Regions from separate parts of the Streptomyces sp. GbtcB7 genome, predicted to be linked through region 2. Evidence: riboswitches for the same ligand, from Rfam matches in the RefSeq annotation. Region 2 holds a riboswitch; each other region holds the start of a gene.
What was found. A riboswitch is a leader RNA that binds a small molecule or an ion and turns the genes downstream of it on or off. The one in region 2 is predicted to bind cyclic di-AMP.

Region 1: it holds a riboswitch for cyclic di-AMP, as region 2 does, so the genes downstream of both, KVT44_RS13375 (C40 family peptidase) here and KVT44_RS37700 (M23 family metallopeptidase) in region 2, are expected to answer to the same signal.
Region 3: it holds a riboswitch for cyclic di-AMP, as region 2 does, so the genes downstream of both, KVT44_RS22455 (transglycosylase SLT domain-containing protein) here and KVT44_RS37700 (M23 family metallopeptidase) in region 2, are expected to answer to the same signal.

Annotation. Positions count from the first base shown of each region.
Region 1 covers NZ_JAGXJM010000006.1:322,501-326,867, reverse strand. The annotation lists gene KVT44_RS13375 (C40 family peptidase) at 1-1,026, opposite strand, end outside; cyclic di-AMP (ydaO/yuaA leader) riboswitch at 1,083-1,253, opposite strand; gene KVT44_RS13370 (diacylglycerol kinase family protein) at 1,369-2,730, opposite strand; gene KVT44_RS13365 (response regulator transcription factor) at 3,033-3,737, shown strand; gene KVT44_RS13360 (HAMP domain-containing sensor histidine kinase) at 3,734-4,367, shown strand, end outside.
Region 2 covers NZ_JAGXJM010000028.1:141,828-146,194, reverse strand. The annotation lists gene KVT44_RS37710 (DUF6250 domain-containing protein) at 1-255, opposite strand, end outside; gene KVT44_RS37705 (hypothetical protein) at 252-2,138, opposite strand; gene KVT44_RS37700 (M23 family metallopeptidase) at 2,382-3,359, opposite strand; cyclic di-AMP (ydaO/yuaA leader) riboswitch at 3,362-3,520, opposite strand; gene KVT44_RS37695 (alpha-galactosidase) at 3,822-4,367, opposite strand, start outside.
Region 3 covers NZ_JAGXJM010000013.1:160,310-164,676, forward strand. The annotation lists partial or broken gene KVT44_RS22450 (HAD family hydrolase) at 1-558, shown strand, start outside; gene KVT44_RS22455 (transglycosylase SLT domain-containing protein) at 696-1,385, opposite strand; cyclic di-AMP (ydaO/yuaA leader) riboswitch at 1,390-1,550, opposite strand; gene KVT44_RS22460 (hypothetical protein) at 1,823-2,146, opposite strand; gene KVT44_RS22465 (CocE/NonD family hydrolase) at 2,130-4,367, opposite strand, start outside.

The sequences.
Region 1 (4,367 bases), on a different contig from region 2:
GCCGGTGTAGGCGCCGGTGCCTACGGGCATGCCCGCGGCCAGGGGCATCCCCGCGCCGAGGGACATGTCGGCACCGAGGAGCATCCCCGCACCCATGGACATGTCCGTGGCCGGCGGTACGCCTCTGCCGAGGGACATGTCCGCGCCGGGAGGCATGCCCGCGACCAGGGGCATCCCCGCGCCGAGGGACATGTCCGCGCCGAGCGGCATCCCCGTACCCATGGACATGTCCGCGCCGAGAGGCATCCCGGTGCCGAGGGACATGTCCGGGCCGAGAGCGGTCGACTGCTGTCGCTGCCATTCCTCCGCGGCCTGCCGGCGAGCCTGGTCCTCCGGGGTGGGCCAGACACCCTCGGCCGGACGTGACTCGATCGCCGCGGGCCCGGGGTTCCACCGTGCGGCGTGCTTGGACACCAACTCACGGGCCAGCGCCAGCTTGCGCTGGATCTTCTCCTTGGACGTCTTCAACGAGGACTGCCCCGGTCCGGCGGGCAGCGCGGGCAGCAGGGCCGTGGCGGCCTCCTGCGCGGGTTGCGGCGCAGGCTCCGGCGCGGCCGGCAGCGCGGCGACGGCCCTGCCCGTCAACTCGGCCACGGGCCCGGCGGCCGCCTCGGCGGAGGGGCCCGCGGTCAACTCAAGAACGGGGCGGGCGGTCAACTCCCGCCCACGGTTGGTGAGCCCGTCCTCCGGCCGCTTCGCCGGGCCCGTGGGCCGCGCCTCGGCCGGGCGGTTCGGCATCCGGTCGGCCGGCAGCCTGGCCGGCGCGGACGGACCCAGCTGCGTGCGCGCCGCGTCGAACCAGGTCTTGGTGATGTCGTCGAGGGCGGGGTCGCGGCGCCTGCGCGCGGTTTCCGGCGCCGGGTTGACGCGGCTTCGGCTCCCCGTGGTCATCGCGCGGGTCCCGTTGACGAACCCGACGGCGTTCTCGGCCTGGTCGTAGAGGGAGCTGATCCGCTGCTGCACCTCCTCGCGGCTCGGACCGTCCGCGCCACTGAGGGCGGCCGTCGCGCGTGCGGAGTCGGGCATGCCAGGGAGGCTGTTGCCTCCGGGGCGCGGGGTTCGTTCCGGCGCCATGGGAGCCGTACTCCTTCCGTACTCCGCCTACCGGGCCGGCTGTCGGGTTCGGGCGGAAGATTCCGGAAGGCATGCCCTACGGCCCTTGCCCGATCGGGCAGTTGGGCCGATTCACCCCAAGGTCGGTTGGGTCCCGGTTCCTGTTGCCACGGGGGCACCGGATTCGGCGGAGGTCGCGCGACCCGGCGAGGTTCGCCGGAGGGAGTCGTGCGGCCTACCGCCAACTTAGCCAATTTGTGTGCCTGGTGTGAAGATTGGAGCGCGAACTGTCCGATATGTAATTGTGACCTTCGTCTACGTGTCCCGGCCACGACCAGGATGTCGTACGACCGCTGTTCGCCCCATGGTCGCCGCGAGCGTGCGCAATCGGCGCCAGTCCAAAGGGGGTTGGGCCTCCGGCACACCGGGCCGTTCCTTGGGGACGCGGACGCGCAGGGCGCCGGGTTCGACGCGGCAGTGGACCGGGGCGGGCAGGACCAGGGCCTCGCCGTCGATGCCGGCCTCGATCTCCGCGCGGTCGGCGTCGATGACCACCTCACGGGTGGTCAGGACCGCGAGTCCGTCCGGCGCGGGGTCCAGTACGAGCGCGGCGGCCTCGGCCGCGCTGTCCACCGTGATGCCGAGGACACCGAGCAGCCCGGAGTCGAGCCGTTCGCGGCGGCCGAGACCGGCCGGATCGTTGGTGCGGTAGGGGTTGTTGCTCACCAGTACGGCCTGCGGGGCGTCGAGCGTCGTGTCGCCGGCGCGGGCGGTCAGTCGCGGCCCGCGCTGGCGGGTGAGCAGGTCGGGCAGGAGGTCCAGGATGGTGCCGATCTTGTCGTCGCGGTACGCGGGGCTCTGCACGACCGCCGCGTACGCGCCGAAGGAGGCGTTGTTGACGAACGGGTGGCGGCCGGCGAAGCCGAGGTCCACGCGGAGTTCGACGCCGTCGGTGAGGGCGTCCAGACAGGTGGCCGGGTCGTCGCGGTCGAGGCCGAGGTCCATGGCGAAGTGATTGCGGGTGCCGGCGCAGACCACCAGGAACGGCAGACCGTGTTCGGCGGCGACGGCCGCGACCAGCGCCTGGGTACCGTCACCGCCGGCGACGCCCAGCAGATCCGCGCCGTCCGCGACGGCGGCCCGGGCCAGCGCGGTGACGTCCTGGTGCTTGTCCGGGTCGAGGAGCACGACCTGCGCGCCGAGCCGCTCCGCCTTCTCCCGCAGTCCGAACTTCGCCACCTTGCCGCCGCCGGAGTGCGGGTTCATGAGGAGGAAGGGGCGCCGCGGCGGTGGTGCCCTGCGTTCCTTCGGGCGCGGGGCGCGCGTCCGGTCGCTCCGCAGGGCGTACCGGCCGCTCCAGACGGCCACGGTCCACAGTGCCAGGGACACGGGAACGGCCCAGAGCAGCCCGGCCACGGCGAACAGGGTGAGCACGGCGCCGGGCGCGACGGCCGCCAGCACGGCCGCCACCCAACGGAGCGGGCCGCGCCGGGTCAGCGCCCACCACAGCGCCGCCGCCGTGACGGCCACGCCGAGGAGCGCGGCAAAGAGCAGCAGTACGCCGTCCACGCCTCCGTAACCGAGCGGCAGCAGCACCGCCAGCGCCGCCGCGACCAGCGCGGCCCTGGCCGCCCACCGTTTCCCGTGGCCGACCTGCGCGCTCGTGTCCACACCCATCGCTCCTCCACGGACGTCGTAGAAGTCCGGCCCTGGTGGGCCCGGCCGCACGGAGGCCTGGTTCGGCGGGTCGTCGGCTGTGTGCGGGGTCGGCCATCGACGACACAGTCGTATGCAACCGTCGGGTCAGGCCCCGCGCAACCGCCACGCTCCGCCGGGCCCGCGCCGACCGGGGCCGGTCCGAACGGTTCTCACCGAACCCTTGGTCCACCCCTCGGGGCCGGGACCGTCGTGGCTGATGCACGATGGGCGGCGGCGGGCCCCGGCAGTACGCCGGGGTGTGGCGGGGAGGGACAGTGGTGATGAGTGGGCAGCGCGGCCGTGTCCTGGTCGTGGACGACGACGCGGCGATCCGCCGCTCGCTGGAGCGGGGCCTGAGGCTCGGCGGATTCACCGTGGATCTGGCCGACGGGGGCCGACCGGCCCTGGCGGTGGCCCGGCGGACGCCGCCGGATGTGATCGTGCTGGACATCTCGATGCCCGACCTCAGCGGCATCGAGGTGTGCAGGGCACTGCGGGACGAGGACAACGACGTACCCGTGCTGATGCTCTCCGCACTCGACGAGACCGCCGACCGGATCGCGGGCCTGCAGGCGGGCGGCGACGACTACCTCGTCAAGCCCTTCGCCCTGCAGGAGCTGGTCCTGCGGCTGGAGGCACTGCTGCGGCGCAGGCCGCCACGGGACAGCGGCACCGTACGGGCCGGCGGGCTGCTCCTGGATCCCGCCGCCCGCAGGGTGAGCCTCGACGGGCGGCCGGTGGAACTGACCCGCCGCGAGTTCGAACTCCTCCACTTCCTCGCCCGCAACGCCGGCATCGTGCTCAGCCGGGACCAGCTCCTCGATCGCGTATGGGGCTACGACTTCGAGGTGCGCACCGACGCGGTGGACACCTTCGTCAGCTATCTGCGCCGCAAACTGGAGACGTCGGGGCGCTCCCGGATCATCCACACGGTACGAGGCGTGGGCTTCGTCCTGCGCGACGACGACCCGCGGGAGCGGCCGTGAGACTCTCCACTCGGATCGCCCTGGCCGTCGGCGCCACCGTGCCCGTACTGGTACTGGCCACCGGCTGGCTGCTGCTGCGGCTGGTCGCCGCGGATCTGCACGATCAGCAGGACACGCATCTGCGTGAGCGCGCGGTGGCCGTCGCCAAGGACGCCCGGAGTCTGCTGCGCGCGAGCGCCGCCGACCGGTCGGCGGCGGTGGAGCAGGCCCGCGAGCGCCGGGTGTTCACCTCGGCCCTGGACGTGGGCGTACGACTGATCGGCCCCGAGGAGACCTTCACGGGCGGCCCGCAACCGGCGGCCGACGTGGCGCTGCCCGCCAGGGCGCCCGTGCCGGTCACCCTCCGTGCCGACGGCAGGAGCTGGCGGATCCTGTCGACCCGGGTGACGGGGGCGCGCCCCGGTGTGCGCGGCACCCTGTGGCTGTTCGCGTCCGACACCGCCGCCGACACCCAGGTGCGCCTGGTCCGACGGCGCGCGGTGACCGTCGCCCTGCTCGCCGCGCCGCTGTCCGGGCTGCTCGCCTGGGCCGTCGCCACCCGGGCGAGCGCGCCGCTGCGCCGTCTGCAACGCCGGGCGAGCGGCCTCGACCCCCGCTCCAGTTCCACCCGCCTGGACCACACCCCGACGC
Region 2 (4,367 bases):
GGGCCCTTCGAGCCGCTGCTTGAACCAGACCGTCGCACCGCTCGGTACGTCGATCTCCAGGACGCCGTGCGAGGCGGTGACCGTGCCGCCGTCCTGTAGTTCGGTGACCCACTGGCCGAGGCCTCGGCGGAAGCCGTCGTGGGCGATGAGCCGGCCGCGACGGTGGCGCGGCGAGGCGCTCGCGGTGGTGGCCGGGACGAGCGTCGACAGCGCGGCACCGGCGGCGAGGGTCGCGAAGGCTCTGCGGGTGGTCATGAGGTTCCTTCCGTGCGAGCGGCGGTGGTGATGGCGGGCTTCGGCACCCGCCGGGTCTCGGTGCCCAGGTAGTAGTCCGTGTACGTCGACTGGAGATAGCCCCGCACGGTCCAGCCGAGGCGATAGCCGGGGTTCTGGGCGAGCGTGTAGATACGGGTCTTCGTCGGTTCGGTGGTGGTGTACAGGCGCAGCGCGGTGTGGTCGCCGGTCTCGGCGAGGATCTCCTCGCGCCAGTCACCGAGGAGGTCGCCGTAGAACGGGGTCGCGTTGCGGGCGCCGGAGACGACACCGGCCGGGTCGAAGAGGCGCGTGCTGGTCTCGGCCTTCGGATCCCACTTGTCGACATGCGTGTAGTCGAGGAGTTCGGCGCCCTTGTCGCCGTCCCACCAGATACGGAAGTTGACGCTGGGCGTGGTCGTGGAGACCTTTCCGTCCTGGACGTTAAAGACGCCCGCGCCGGGGCGGGTGACGTCGGCGGTGGAGGTCCAGTACTCGTAGCCGGGGTGGCCGGGGTCGATGTCGGCGGCGCTGCCCCGGCCGACGTCGAGGTCGGATTCGCTCGTCGGGTCGGCCGGGTGCTCGCCGGTCACCAGGCGCTGACCGGTGTCGGCGTCGTAGTAGTACCAGGGGAAGTTCGATACGACGCCCAGTTCGGACTGCTGGATCGCGAAGCCCTCCAGGCCGGGCCGGTCGGGGTCGAGGTCAGCGATGTCGAAACGGTCGCCGTGTCCGGCACCGTCGACGACATAGCGCAGCGTGCCGTCGCTGCCCACGACGTAGTTGCCGTCGGCGATCTCGTCCTTGCCGTCCTGGTCGACGTCGACGGTCCGGATCTGGTGGAAGCTGGTGGCGCCACTGCCGGCCGGGACGACGTACTTCCAACGCCGGTTCAGATCCGTGCCGTTGAAGTCCCAGGTCTGGAAGAGGATCCGAAACGCTCCGCGTTTGGCTCCGACCCGGGTGACCAACTTCGTGACGAGGCTGGGGTGTACGCCGTCGAGGTACGCGATGCCGAAGTGCCCGCCGGAGGGACCGTCGGCGACAAGGTCGTCGGGCACGGGCTGCCGGGTGCGCTCGGTGCCCGTCTCCCCGTCGATCACCGAAATGAACTGGTCGGCGGGCGAGTTGGCGGTCACCTTCGCGCCGTCCGCGAAGCCGGTCCCGTCGGCCGTGTGCACCAGCACCTCGGCCTTGCCGTCGCCGTCGAGGTCGTACACGGTGACGTTGTCGTCGTTGCGGTAGCCGCCGATCGCCGTCGAGCCGCTGATCGCGGCGGGCGCGGGGTCGTTGGCGCCGTTCCCGCCGACCTGGGTGTACGAGCCCGGGCCGAGGTCGACGCGCCACAGCCGCGCGCCGGTGAGCGTGTACCCCTCCAGGAGGTCGGGCTTGTCGCGGGTCTGCGCGAGCCGGCTGACGACGAGTTCATAGCGTCCGTCGCCGTCGAGGTCGCCGGGCCAGGCGTGTTGCACGGTGTATCCGTCGGCGGCGGCCAGCGGAATCTCGGCGTAGCCCCGCGCGAGGTCGAGCGCCGCCGAACTCGGCTTCCGCTCATGGCCGTTGACGAGGGCACGCACGGTGTAGGTGCCGGTGCCCCGGCTGTCGTCCTGATACGTGGTCGACCGGGTGACCGGCGCCTGGTTGAGCCGCCGTCCGCCCTTGTACACGTTGAACGCGATCGCGTCCCCGTACCTCGCGTACTCCGTGCCGAGTAACCGCCAGCTCAGGAGGGTGCCCTTGCCCGAGGAGACGGCGACCAGGCCGCGGTCCAGGTTCTCCACGATCCGGCGCGGCGGCGGATGCTGTTCGGCGGCGTGCGAGGGCGCGGCGACCGGACCGGCCAGCAGCGCGGCGGCGGTGACGACGCCGAGTCTTCGAGGTCTCACGATGGCGTGCTCCTTGCGGTGGCGACGACGGCCGCGATGCCGCCGCCGAAGGCATGGAAAGCGCTTACGGAGATCACTGTGGAGTCACTCTCGCACCGTGTCGAGACCTCGTGCGCCGGTGCCACAAGACCGCAATGTGCCGATCATGAAAGGACCACGCCGGGACGCGTGGAGAAAAAACCGAGGGCCGGACCCCGCGATCGCGGGGTCCGGCCCTCGAAGACGTGAGAGGCGCGGCGGGCGTCAGCCGACGGCGACACCGTGCGAGCGCAGGTACGCGACCGGGTCCACGTCCGAGCCGTAGTTCGGGGTGGTGCGGATCTCGAAGTGCAGGTGCGGACCGGTGACGTTGCCGGTCGCGCCGGAGAGGCCGATCTGCTGGCCCTCGGTCACGGTCTGGCCCGCCGAGACGGACAGGGCGGACAGGTGGGCGTACTGCGAGTACCGGCCGTCGGCGTGCTGGATGACGACCTGGTTGCCGTACGCGCCGCCCCAGCCGGCCGATACGACGGTGCCGGCGGCTACGGCCTTGACGGTGGTGCCGGTCGGGACCACGAAGTCCACGCCGGTGTGGTAGCCGCTGGACCACATACTGCCGGCGACCTTGTAGCCGGTGCCGATGGTGGCGCCCTCTACCGGCAGGGTGTAACCGGTGTTGGTGGCGGCGGTGGCCCGGGGCGCGGCGGCCTGGGTCTTGGGCGCGTCCGCCGCGCCGGACGACTCGGTGGCCGACTGCGCCGACGACCGCGTGGACGTCTTGGCGGACGACTGCGTGGACGGCTTGGTCGACGGCTTGGCGTCGTCGGTCGACGCGGCCCTCTCGCCGATCGTGAGCTTCAGGCCGGGGTGGATCAGCGAGGGGTCGCTGCCGATGGCCTGGCGATTGTCGGAGTAGAGCTTCTGCCAGCCGCCGCTGAGGTGCTGCCGCTCGGCGATCTTGGCGAGCCAGTCGCCGACCTTCACCGAATAGGTCTTCGTCGAGGCCGTGGAGGTCGTCGCGGTCTTTTCCGAAACCGTCGCGGACTTTTGAGAAACCGTCGCGCCGGAAATAGTCGCGGTCTTTTCCGGAGTGGACGAAACCGCGGCCGTAGGCGTCACGGCATGGGCACCGGCGGCCCCCATCAGCGGCAGCGCGAGCGCGGCCCCACCGGTTCCGGCCACGGCGATCGAGCGGGAGAAACGCTGGGACTTGGGTCGGCGGTGCTTACCCTTCGCGGGCATGAAGAATTCCTCTCCGGCGCCTGCGAGGTGAGCTGTCGGGTGCGGGCTGGAGATGCCCGGCCACGCTGCTGCGCGGCTATACCCCTAGCCGTTCCGGAGACCGGAACAGGCGTGGTACCTGTGGGTCCCCCGCTCCTGCCGGTTACCGGTGGGTGTGCGGATACCGGGCGGCGGCAGGATTGGGCGTCCGTCCGGATTGAGGGCGAACGTAAGCGAGATGGGGGCGCATCGCCAACCATGTGGCTTTTCCGTGCGCGTGCCTTTCTTGATCCATGCCGGAATTCCGGTCACCCTCCGTGGACAATGATCTCCCCCGCCTCTCAATCCGCCCGGAAATTCGGGCGGATCGAGAAAGCGGGCCCGCAACGCATCGTCACGAATATGACGCTGCTCACGCACGTCACACCACGGTCCCTCATTCCAGGGCCAGTTGGAATTAAGGCATCAATAAGGACAGAACGCTCACATGCGACGCAGTCGGATAACTGTCGCATCGAAGTCCCCGCGCAGCCCCGTCCGCAGCCCGTGATGCAACAGCACCGCACCTCGGTGCACTTCGCCCGTTTCACGGCATTCGTACGCCGCGCTCGGATCGAGCCCGCGCAACCGGAGCGGGGCGACCGGCTCGCCGTGACGCTGCGCCTGGAGCAGGGCGAGGACGACGGTCTCGTCGCCGTGGACGTACTGCACGGCGCTCAGCGCGCCCTCCGGAGGTCGCAGCCGGTAGAGGTCGCCGCGCTGCACGACCGGCCTGATCTCCTTGTAGAGGTCCACCCACTCCCGCGCCTCGACGAGCTCCGCCTCGCTCCAGTCGGCCAGGTCACCGCCGACCCCGAGTACCCCGGCCATGGCGCTCACGAACCGGAAGCGCAGCGAGCTGATCCGACCGTTGAGCTGCGCGTTCGGACTGTCCGTGACCCAGGCGGCCATGATCCGGGCCGGGTGGATCTGGCTGAAGCCGTGTTGGATGGCGAGCCGGTCGAGCGGGTCGGTGTTGTCGGAGGTCCA
Region 3 (4,367 bases), on a different contig from region 2:
CTGCTGTGGTCGGTGACCCTGGACAGGGAACTCGCGGAGACCGCGCTCGGCAAGATCGAGGCGGAGGTCGGGCTGCTCTACGCCGCGGTGGACCAGGACGGCGTGGACGGGCTGACGCTCATCGAGCCGGGGTACGTGATGCCGCATCCGACGCTTCCGGCGGTACGGGTGCGTCACCGCGACGACCTGTGGACGGAGCCGATCAGCAAGGTGTTGCTCCGTCACCCGTCGCTGTCCGACGACGAGTTGGCCTCGGCGGCCCGGGGTGTGGTGGGCTCGTTGGCCACCGTCACCATGTCGGGGCCGGGGACCGTCGAACTCCAGCCATGCGGCGTGACCAAGGCGACCGGTCTGGCGCTCGCCGCCGCCCACCTCGGTCTCACTCCCGCCGCCACCATCGCCTTCGGCGACATGCCCAACGACATCCCCATGTTCGACTGGGCCGCCCGGGGTGTCGCCATGGCCAACGCCCATCCGGAGCTGAAGGCGGTGGCCGACGAGGTGACGCTGTCGAACGAGGGCGACGGGATCGCGGTGGTGCTGGAGCGGCTGTTCCCGTGCCGGTCGGATCGGTTCCGGGAGTCCGGAGAGCCCGGTGCGTCCCGGCAGCTCTCCGAGTCTCTCCGACCTCATCAACCGCATCAGCCCCGGCAGTCGTACCAGCCCTACCGGTCCAACCAGCCCCACCAGTCCTGTCAGTAGGGCCCGTTGACGTTGTCGATCGAGCCGTACTTCGCCGCCGCGTAGTTGCAGGCCGCCGTGATGTTCGCGACCGGGTCGTAGATGTTCATCGACGTGCCCGGCACGTGGTAGGCCTTGAACGTCGGGTCGATGACTTGGAGCAGGCCCTTGGAGGGGATGCCGGCCTTGGCGTTGGAGTCCCAGTTGTTGATGGCCAGGGGGTTTCCGGAGGACTCGCGCATGACATTGCGGTGGATGCCGTTGTAGGTGCCGGGGATCTTGGCGCGGGCCATGACGTCCAGCGAGTGCTTGATCCATCCGTCGAGGTTGTTCGCGTACGTCTTCGAGGTGGTGGGCGCCGTCTTCGCCTTGGTGGGGATTTGGACGGTTTTGGTGCCCACGGTCAGGGTGAGGCCCGGACGGAGCGTCGTCGGGTCGGGGCCTATGACCGCGCGGTTGGCGGCGTACAGCTTCGCCGCGCCGCCGCTCTTGGGGTACTTCTGCGCGATCTTGGCCAGGGTGTCGCCCGCGACCACCTTGTACGTGATGAGCTGGACATCGGTGGTGGTGGCCGTGGCGGCCTGCGCGCAGGTCGCGCCCACGAGCGGAAGGGCGAGTGCGACTCCGCCCATTCCCGCGGCGAGGATGCCCCGAGTGAGCATGCTGTGGATCTTGAAGCTGCGGTGCTTGCCTCGTGCGGACATGGCGAATTCCTCTCCGGCGCCTGCGAAGTGAGCTGTCGGGTTCGGGCGGGAGCTGCCCGGCCGCACGGTGTGTGCGACTTCACCCCTAGCCGTTCCGGTGTCCGGATCGGCGGCTTACCTGGGTCCCCCGCTCCTGCCGTGCGTGTGTGTGGGTGGCTGGGATATTCCGGTCGGCGGCAGGATTGGGCGGTCCGTCCGGATCGACGTGAACGTATGCGAGAGCACATGTCCGGAACAAGCCCTCATTTCCCGGTGTAGATCGCTTTCACCTGCGCAATATGAGGGCGAAAATGCCCGATTAATCCGGAACGTGACGCTCAACTTGCCTTATGCAAAGGGGGAGTCGTCAAGAGGGGATAAAGAGCCCACTCCGCATGGGAGTGACCCAATTCACGCGACCAAGCAGAAATAAAGCGGCACTGGCGGCAAAACGGACATCAGGCTTCGAGTGTCCAGGCCGGTGAGCCCGCGGGCGGAGCCGGGCGTACCTCCCACACGGACTGGTCCGTGTCGGGGTCGTCGTCGGGGAGCCGGCCGGTGTTGGGCTTGAAGTAGAGGCCGTAGGCCCAGTATTCGGGGAGTTCGTGGCACATCAGGTCCGGGTAGAGCCCGAACTCCTGCCCCGCGTAAGCCCTGTTGATCCTCGCCACCGCCTCGGCCCGGGGAATCCCGAAACGCGTGACCATCTCGTCGGCCATCTCGCGGAAGTACGCGAGCATCCCCTCGTCCAGGGCCATCAGGAACTCACCGGTCCGCGCCATGCTCCTCAGGGTTGCCCATGCCGCCGTCGGGCCTCCAGTCCGCCGTCCGGGGGATTCTTCTCTCCCACGTCCGATGGAAGACCACCTCGTTGCCGTCCTTGCAGATCAGCTCGTTCGAGGTGATGAACTCCCGGTCGTCGCAGCCGAGTTCGGAGCGTGTCTCGACCCGTGCGTCCCAGGGCAGCTCCGGGCGGTGCAGACGGATCGACCTCGTCGAGCGGGTACGGGCGGAGAGCGGGTCCCACTCGTCGATGGTGTACGTGTCCCGGGCGTCCTCCGTGCATTCGAGGCCGTCCGGGTGGACACGGGTGCCGTCCTGGCGGGGGTCGACCTCCAAACGCCACTCGCCCCTCGCCACGTCACGGGCGACCAGGCGTTCGGGGCGGGGCTCGTCAAGGGTGGCCGGGGACGTCACTCCCAGGGGTTCGGACTGCTCCGGCTCCTCGAAGGTGATCCTCGGGTCCGACTCCCTTGCTCGCACCGGAAGTTCGAGGGAACTGCCCGCCGGGTCCAGGATGAACCCCGCCGCCGAGCCCGGCTGGGGCCAGATCCACGGCCAGTAGGCGGAGGACAAGGAGAGCCGGATGCGGTGGCCGGACGGGAACGCGTAGCCGATGGCGGTCAGGTCGAAAACCACGTCCTCCGTAGAGCCCGGTTTCCAGGAGACCGCCTGGTTGGGGCCGTAGCGCGCTGACAGGTTCAGAGCACCCCGGGTCACCAGCGTCGAGGAACCGTCGGCAGCGACGTCGCACACCCGGGCGATCACCTGGCCCCAGGGGGAGTGGGACGTCAGACGGAGGCGGACCCTGGGGCGCCCCAGGATCCAGGTCTCCCCCGGGACCTCGAACTCGAAGCAGGCCGACCTCGCGTCCTCCTCCCGCTGGTTCGGCGGCAGGTCCGCGTCGTTCCCGACGGGGCGGAAGCGGCCCGCGTCCACGCCCGTGTGCTGAGGGGAGCGCACCAGCACCGGTGCGCCCCGCAGCGCGTACGCGATCGGGGTCACGGAGGGGGAGGGCCAGGCGGTGTCGCCCACCCAGCGGCCGGGGAGGGACGGGTACGTCGTCGCCGGGGGGTGTGCGGCCATGACGTAGGAGCGCAGGAGGGGCTGCGCCATGACGTCACGGTCGTTCACGCCGGGGTCCGGATCGTCGTTCACCTCGGGGTCCGGATCGTCGTTCACGCCGGGCCCTGGTTCGTCGTTCACGCCAGGGTCCGGATCGGCGGTCGCGCCGGGGCCCGGATTTTTGATCACACCGAGGTCGGGACTGAACACACCGAGGTCGGGATGGCCGATCGCGTCGGGGTCGGGCTCGGGCTCGGGGTCGGGCTCGGGGACGCTCGTAGCGGTCGGCCTGAGCCAGTGGTCCCACCACCCCAGCGTCTCCTGGAGGAAGCCGATCGCCGGGCCCGGCGGCAGGCCCCGGTCCGGGTACTGGTGGCACCAGGGGCCGATCAGGCCGCGCACGCGCTCGGCGGGAAGGCTCTCGACCAGCCGCGGCACCGTGTCGCGGGACGGGTCGTGCCAGCCGCCCACCGCGAGCACGGCGGCCCGGATCCCTCCGTATCCCCCGTCCTCGCGCACACCGGCGTGGCGCCAGTACGCGTCCCGGGTCGGGTGGGACAGCCACGTATGGATGAACGGCTCCACCGTCTCCAGGCGCTTCACCCACATGTCGCGCCACATCACCTGGCCCACGTGCGCCGGATCCGGCGGACGGGCGACGTCGGCGAGCGCCGTGGCCGCCCGGGCGTGCGTCTCGACGGCGAGGACGGAACCTCCCATGCGGTGCCCGTCGTTGTCATAGGGATCGTCGGTCGCGCAGACCGTGACGATCGCCTTGAGCGGTTCGGGCGCGAGGGCCGCGATCCGGAGGGAGGTGAAGCCGCCCCGGGAGATGCCGAACATGCCCACCGCGCCGCTGCACCAGGGCCGGTCCGCCAGCCAGTGGATCACTTCCACCCCGTCGGCCCGCTCGCTCTCCCCGTACGGGTCCGCCGGCGCGCCCTCCGAGTTGCCGAAACCGCGGGCATCCACCCGGACGGACGCGTAGCCGTGGCCCGCGTACCAGGGGTGGCGCTGCCAGTCGCGTGGCGCGGTCCGGTCGGTGAGCCGGTCCGGGAGATATTCGAGGAGCGCGGGGACGGGCGCGTCGGTCAGCGGGCGCCACGCGCGCGCGTGCAGGCGGGTGCCGTCTGGGAGAGGGATCCACAGATCCTCGCG